3 regions of the Paenibacillus xylanexedens genome follow, and region 2 is predicted to be linked to each of the others. Evidence: predicted binding sites of a transcription regulator. Region 2 holds the regulator's gene; each other region holds the start of a gene.

The links. Region 2 encodes LexA, which represses DNA repair genes until DNA is damaged. Its sites were predicted from a motif close to CGAACATATGTTCG; they were not measured.
Region 1: the regulator LexA is predicted to act here: its motif matches at 1,100-1,113, upstream of BS614_RS32710 (YhjD family protein).
Region 3: the regulator LexA is predicted to act here: its motif matches at 839-852, upstream of recA (recombinase RecA).

Annotation. Positions count from the first base shown of each region.
Region 1 is NZ_CP018620.1:3,038,546-3,040,823, forward strand. It holds gene BS614_RS13635 (hypothetical protein) at 53-259, shown strand; gene BS614_RS13640 (hypothetical protein) at 252-926, shown strand; gene BS614_RS32710 (YhjD family protein) at 1,146-1,352, shown strand; gene BS614_RS13650 (hypothetical protein) at 1,543-2,278, shown strand, end outside.
Region 2 is NZ_CP018620.1:4,899,174-4,901,451, forward strand. It holds gene BS614_RS21390 (LysM peptidoglycan-binding domain-containing protein) at 1-296, opposite strand, end outside; gene lexA (transcriptional repressor LexA) at 594-1,220, shown strand; gene BS614_RS21400 (aldehyde dehydrogenase) at 1,326-2,278, opposite strand, start outside.
Region 3 is NZ_CP018620.1:3,434,324-3,436,601, forward strand. It holds gene BS614_RS15370 (competence/damage-inducible protein A) at 1-677, shown strand, start outside; gene recA (recombinase RecA) at 922-1,986, shown strand; gene BS614_RS15380 (regulatory protein RecX) at 2,266-2,278, shown strand, end outside.

The DNA.
Region 1 (2,278 bases), 1.9 Mb from region 2:
CCAATTTGTCGAACCATTCCTGTAACCCACAACGAAAGGACTATGTCTACATATGCGCCCGCTAACCTCCGATATTCAACTATATACCGCGCAAATGGACCGGATGCCTATCGTTATATTTATCGGCGCGGAGCTCGTAGGTAGCGGAGTGATCGAGGATATTACGGAATTGAGCGTTGCGGAGAAGGGCGAACGTTATATGCGCGGAGTCTGTACGTTTAAATATGCGGGGGTAAAGGGAGAAGAAACGTTTGATTAATAAAGTAACAAAATATTTATGGATTGCATTTTTGATTTTGGCCAGTTTGTGCTTAGCCTGTTTACTTGTCGCGATGATCCGTGTTATTTTTCCGAAGGTCAGCGTAACCGATTGGGACCTTTTGGCATTTATGGGTTCTATGATAGCTGCTGTAATTACTTATATGGGGATACGCGCTCCTATACTATCTCAGCGTAAGGATCAGCTAATGACACGTTACTCATCGATCATCAAAGAACTAACTCTCTATTCTAAGAGAACTCGTAAAGTAATCTTTATGACTGAGTTCTATAATTCTCTCAAAGAAAACGAAGTCACCAAGGAGAGATTGCAGGAACAAGCCGAGCTGATTAAAGAGTATATAGAAAATGTTTCTGATTTATTTGCAGAAATAGTTAACGATGTAGACTTACTAACTTTTGAAGACATTGAATTGAGGCTTAGAGCGCTGTACGTATTTAACAATCACTACGAGGCTATTGATACGTACATACAAAACTATGATCCTGACAGTGTTTTCGCTTTAGACATAAAAGACTACCTTAAGCAGGCAAAAAAACTGGAGTTGTATTTGGACGACTACCGACAACGTCTACTCATAAAGTATAACGAAGTAAAGAACAAGTCAGTTTTCAGATTGACCGATCCATTTAAGTATAATATTTGATACAATATTTAAAGGAAACGCCCGCAACGGATCTCATTTCCGTACGCGGGCTTTTTGTCGTTACGGGAGCGCAGCGCTACAACTAATAATTTCGGATATCTGCGTTATCTGAACCTCGCAACGTCGCGAGGTTTTCTCCCGCTTGTATAATCCGCCACTCCCGCGCTACAATAAGAACAAATGTTCTAAGATTGGGATTGGACGAAGGTCGCCTCGCACATGATCGACATTACGCCGGAAGACCGCGCGCTCATCAAATCGCATATCATACTGCCCCGCGTCCTCACCGCATTCGAACGTGACATCGAGCTAATCAATACGACGCTTAAGACGCCCGGCCCGTATGCTACCCTTATTGCGGAGGTTCAGCGCAAGATTACTGCAGACATATATGAGATCAGCAAGCAGTTCCGTACGCGAGCGTAGTTATGCAGAAGTGTCTCGGGCTGAATACAGAAGCGCGACCGTTTGCAACGGTACCTTCGAAGTAAACAGATAAAAGACGCAGCTTGGAATTGTTACGAGGTCTCGTGGTCAATAAAAGGTATGAATAATTTATTCGCTAATAACTGATACTGAAATCTAGATTAAATTTAAGAAGGAGTGTATGAGTTAAGTGAATAATCTACAGATTAGTCTCTCACAGACCACTCTAAATACCTTTTTGAAAAGAAGTCTCTCTCTAGTCAAGCAACCTGAACCAATTTCTAATGTTATTGTTGAAAAAAACGGAGTAAAAGTTACTGCAAATATCCAGATAAAATCCATTGAAGTAGATGATTTAACTTTAGCAGAACCGAATAAAATAAGTTTAAATAATGTGAAATTGAGTTTTGAGCTGTTGAATGTAGTCGTGGAAGTAGATATTAAACGCATTCATGACTCAATAAAAGTTGTTGATTTACCTGGCGATCGTTTTGATATAGATATAAGCTGGGACTTTTTTGAGGGAGAACCTGATATAAAATTAACTTTGGGGATTGAGGATTACTTTGGCCCTCAGTTTACCGCAGAAATGAATTTTTCCATAAATGGGCTTGATATTATCGCTGGCTTAAGTGATTTTAATGTCCTTAGTTTGAACATACCAAGTAATCTTGGAGAAAAAATAGAAGATCAAATTATAAATGAAGTAAAACAAATTATAAGGAAAAAAATAGGAAAATGGGCTGAAAAAGTCCTAGATTTTATAGGTGATTTGGCTCGATTTTTACCTGTCGATGATATGGCAAGCTGGATTGTAGTTGAAATATCTGAAAGTGAAGTGTTTAAACAGTTGGTAGAAAAAGCTGTCAAAGATAATGTAAAAGAAGAGAAGGTCTACACATTACCAAATGAGTTTGAATTAGGGA
Region 2 (2,278 bases):
TCTATATAAATACGTGTATCCATATTCGTCGGTTTATGTTCCAAAGAAATACTCCATAATGTTTCCCCTTGTGAAACAGCTATCTTTCCTCCAGGCAGAACATCATTCTCATTGCCGGCAAATACAGTTAAAACGGTGCTGCATCCAATAAATATAATCATAGAGGTAATGGCTACCTTTAACATCCATGAAGAAATCTTGAAACGCGCTAAAACCTTCTTGTAGTTCCCTATGTTAGACTTCACCAGTTCCGAATTCATTGGTTCATAAATGCTTTGATAAGTAGAATATCTCATTAAATACCCGCCTCCAAACGTTTGTTCCTATCTGTTGAAATCAATATAACACGAACACTTGTTTTGTTCAATAGATTTTTTAGAACAATTGTTCGCTTTTTTTTAGAAGGAGCAATATCTTATTTCAAGTACTTTTGCAAAACATTTGCAGTATTATGCTCTGACTTTTGGACAATTTCTATTCTATAAGTTAAAAAACACTGATTTAATGCTATTTTATTTAGAACTTATGTTTGTACGAACGGAGGTTCTATGTTATAATTTTCCCAAACGTTACTAAAATGGGGTTGATACGGTATGTCGAAGATATCCAGCAGGCAGCAGGCTATTCTGGAGTTTATACGAAATGAAGTCCGGTTGAAGGGGTATCCTCCTTCCGTACGGGAAATTGGTGAAGCGGTTGGACTGGCTTCCAGCTCAACAGTACATGGACATTTGGATCGTTTGGAGAAAAAAGGTTTGATCCGACGCGACCCTACCAAGCCAAGAGCCATTGAGCTTTTGAGCCAGGAAGAGTCTGAGCATTCTCATCAATTTGCTCATAGCGTTGCACGTATTCCTGTCGTTGGTAAGGTTACAGCCGGGGTTCCAATCACTGCAACCGAGAACATTGAAGACTACTTCCCCCTTCCTACACATTATGTAGGCGAACAGAAAGTGTTTATGCTTTCAGTAGTGGGAGATAGTATGGTGGAAGCTGGAATCGTTAATGGAGATTACGTTATTGTCCGTCAACAGCAAACTGCTGATAACGGTGATATCGTCGTTGCAATGACTGAAGACGATGAAGCTACAGTGAAAACGTTCTATAAAGAGAAAGATCATATTCGCCTTCAACCGGAGAATGCGACCTTCGAACCTTTACGTTTGAAACATGTTAGTATTCTGGGTAAAGTCATTGGCCTTTTCCGAGATATTCATTAATATTTAACTTGAGTAACAAAACTAGATGTAATGAAATACGAAAGAGGTTGTCCTGATCAACAGGACAACCTCTTTTTTTCATGTTTATGTTATTTTTCCGGCTAATTATTCACTGCGTTTCAGAACACTCTTGTGATGCGAGAACACATCAAAGCTCTGTTGTCCGTGATATGAGCCCATACCGCTCTCTCCTACACCACCAAACGGGAGATAGTGTGAAGTCATATGAGAAAGTGTGTCATTAATACATCCACCACCGAAGGATACTTGATTCAGAACCTGATCCTGCAGTTGCTCATCCTGTGTGAAGAGATATAGCGCCAATGGTTTTGGCCGGCGAACAATCTCATCCAGCATAGGATTCAGGTCACTGTACGTAAATACAGGAAGAATCGGACCGAAGATCTCTTCTTGCATGACAGCTGATTCCCAGTTCACATCTCCGATTACCGTCGGCTCAATAAGCAACTGCTCACGTACAGAACGCCCACCAATCAGCGTTTTGCCATCTGTGAGGAATTTCGACAACCGATCAAAGTTACGCGCGTTGACAATATGCGGGAAATCAGCGTTCTGTAACACATCATCCCCAAATTTATCTTTGATCTCTGCGCCAATCAGATTGATCAATTCATCATGAACTTGTTCATGCACAAGCAAGTAATCCGGAGCAACGCATGTTTGCCCTGCATTCAGGAACTTTCCACGAACAATACGCTGGGCCACCAGCTTCAGTTCTGCATCGTTATGGACAATAGCAGGACTCTTGCCCCCTAGCTCCAGGGTTACAGGAGTCAAATGCTCCGCAGCTGCCTTCATAACAATGCGACCAACACCTGTGCTTCCTGTGAAGAAAATATAATCAAACTTCTCTTTCAACAATGCTGTACTGGCTTCAACTTCCCCTTCCATAACGGCGATATACTCCTGAGGGAAGATCTCCTGAATCAGATCATATGTCAGACGAGATACCGCTGGTGTTAATTCAGAAGGCTTGATAACTGCACAGTTACCGGCTGCAATTGCTCCAATCAGTGGACCAAAGGCCAGTTGGAAAG
Region 3 (2,278 bases), 1.5 Mb from region 2:
TGGAAGATCGACTTCTGGATCTGATTGACGCGCAGACAGACCCTACGATTGCTCCTTACGCGAGCGAAGGCGAAGTTACGGTACGTGTCTCCACAAAGGCTGCGAGTGAGGGAGAGGCGAAGCTGAAGCTGGATGCGATGGAGGTTCAGATTCGGGAGCGTTTGACAGAACATCTCTACGCGAACGAGGATGTGCCTATAGAGTACACGATTGTAACGATGATGTCTGACATGGGGCTGACGCTCAGCGCTGCTGAGAGCTGTACAGGGGGGCTTGTCATGCAAAGTCTGACCTCTGTACCCGGAAGCGCGTCAATGCTTAAAGGTGGAATTGTTTGTTACTCCAATGAAATTAAAGAAAAGCTGCTAAATGTGCCTCATGATTATCTGGAAGGTGAAGATGCACCTGGGGCGGTAAGCCCTGAGGTTGCAAAAGTGCTTGCTGAGCAGATCCGCATGATTGGCGATGCTGATTTTGGCTTGGCTGTTACCGGTGTAGCTGGACCGGGATATTCGGAACGTAAACCACCCGGACTTGTCTTCATCGCTCTTGCTGAACGTGGAAAAGAGACGGAAATTCATGAGTTGCGTATTAATGGTAATCGTGAGACTGTTCGCATTCGTTCAGCCAAAGCGATTCTCTATCGCTTATGGCAAAAACTTGTGGCGATGGATTGATTAGTTAATAGCTTCGATTGCATTTACAGTTCCAAGCAAGTATAATTAAGGAAGACGGAAGAACCGTAGAATTAGGCTTTACAGCCTTGTTTACGGTTCTTTTTTCTGTTTAATGGAAAGTTTCCTTGAGGAAGAGGCGCCTCGGCCTTTACAAAAAAAAACGAATGTATGTTCGAAAAAAAGCTTGGCAAACGTGTTAAAACAAGGTATCATTATCTTATAAACAGTAAAGGGTGTGAGCTTATTGTCAGACCGTCGTGCCGCGCTTGATATGGCGCTCCGTCAAATAGAGAAGCAATTTGGTAAAGGATCCATCATGAAACTGGGTGAGTCCACTCATATGAATGTGGAAATTATTCCCAGTGGTTCCTTGGCTTTGGATATTGCATTAGGAACAGGCGGCTTGCCTAAAGGCCGTATTGTTGAAATATATGGACCTGAATCCTCTGGTAAAACAACCGTAGCATTGCATGCTATCGCTGAAGTACAAAGAGCGGGTGGACAAGCTGCATTTATCGATGCCGAGCATGCTCTTGACCCACAATACGCAAGCAAACTTGGTGTTAATATTGATGAATTGCTTCTGTCTCAGCCAGATACGGGTGAGCAAGGGCTGGAAATTGCAGAAGCTCTTGTACGCAGTGGTGCAGTAGATATCGTCGTTATTGACTCTGTAGCCGCATTGGTTCCAAAAGCAGAGATTGAAGGCGAAATGGGCGATTCACACGTTGGTTTGCAAGCGCGTTTGATGTCTCAGGCGCTGCGTAAACTGTCTGGTGCAATCAGCAAATCCAAAACAATCGCAATCTTCATTAACCAGCTTCGTGAGAAAGTCGGCGTTATGTTTGGTAATCCGGAAACAACACCTGGTGGTCGTGCTCTGAAGTTTTATTCCACAGTACGTCTGGATGTGCGTCGTATTGAGAGTATCAAATCAGGCAATGACATGATTGGTAACCGTACTCGTATTAAAGTTGTGAAAAACAAAGTGGCACCTCCGTTTAAACAAGCGGAAGTGGATATCATGTATGGCGAGGGTATCTCGAGAGAAGGCAGTATCATTGACATTGGTACAGAGCTGGACATCGTTAATAAAAGTGGTGCATGGTACTCCTACGAAGGCGAGCGTTTAGGACAAGGCCGTGAGAACGCAAAGCAGTTCATGAAAGAGCATAAAGATATTGCTGACATCATTGAACAAAAAATTCGTGTAGCCAGTAACTTGGTTACTGCAGTTCCTGCGCCAACGAGTGAAGAGCAACAAAAAGAAGCAGCAGAAGAACAAGAATTGTTTGAAATCAACGAGTAATCTCTCAAAACCTCTCTAGGGAGGACCCTGAGGGTGTTCCCCACTGGACTCCGTAAACTTATCTGATTGAGCTTGGGTCAATCTGGATAATGGATTGTAGTGGGAGTACTCGTGCTGTCTAACAGCCCCTGTCCCAATGGACAGGGGCTGTTAGCACGCTAACTGTGGAGTAAAGGCCGGGCAGAGTTCCCGGTCTTTTGTATTATTATTGTTCTCTGTCCTATGTGAATATGTGTTTGGCGTAGTCAGAATGAAAATGTTATGAAAGGGGAGACCAGAATGGATCAACATG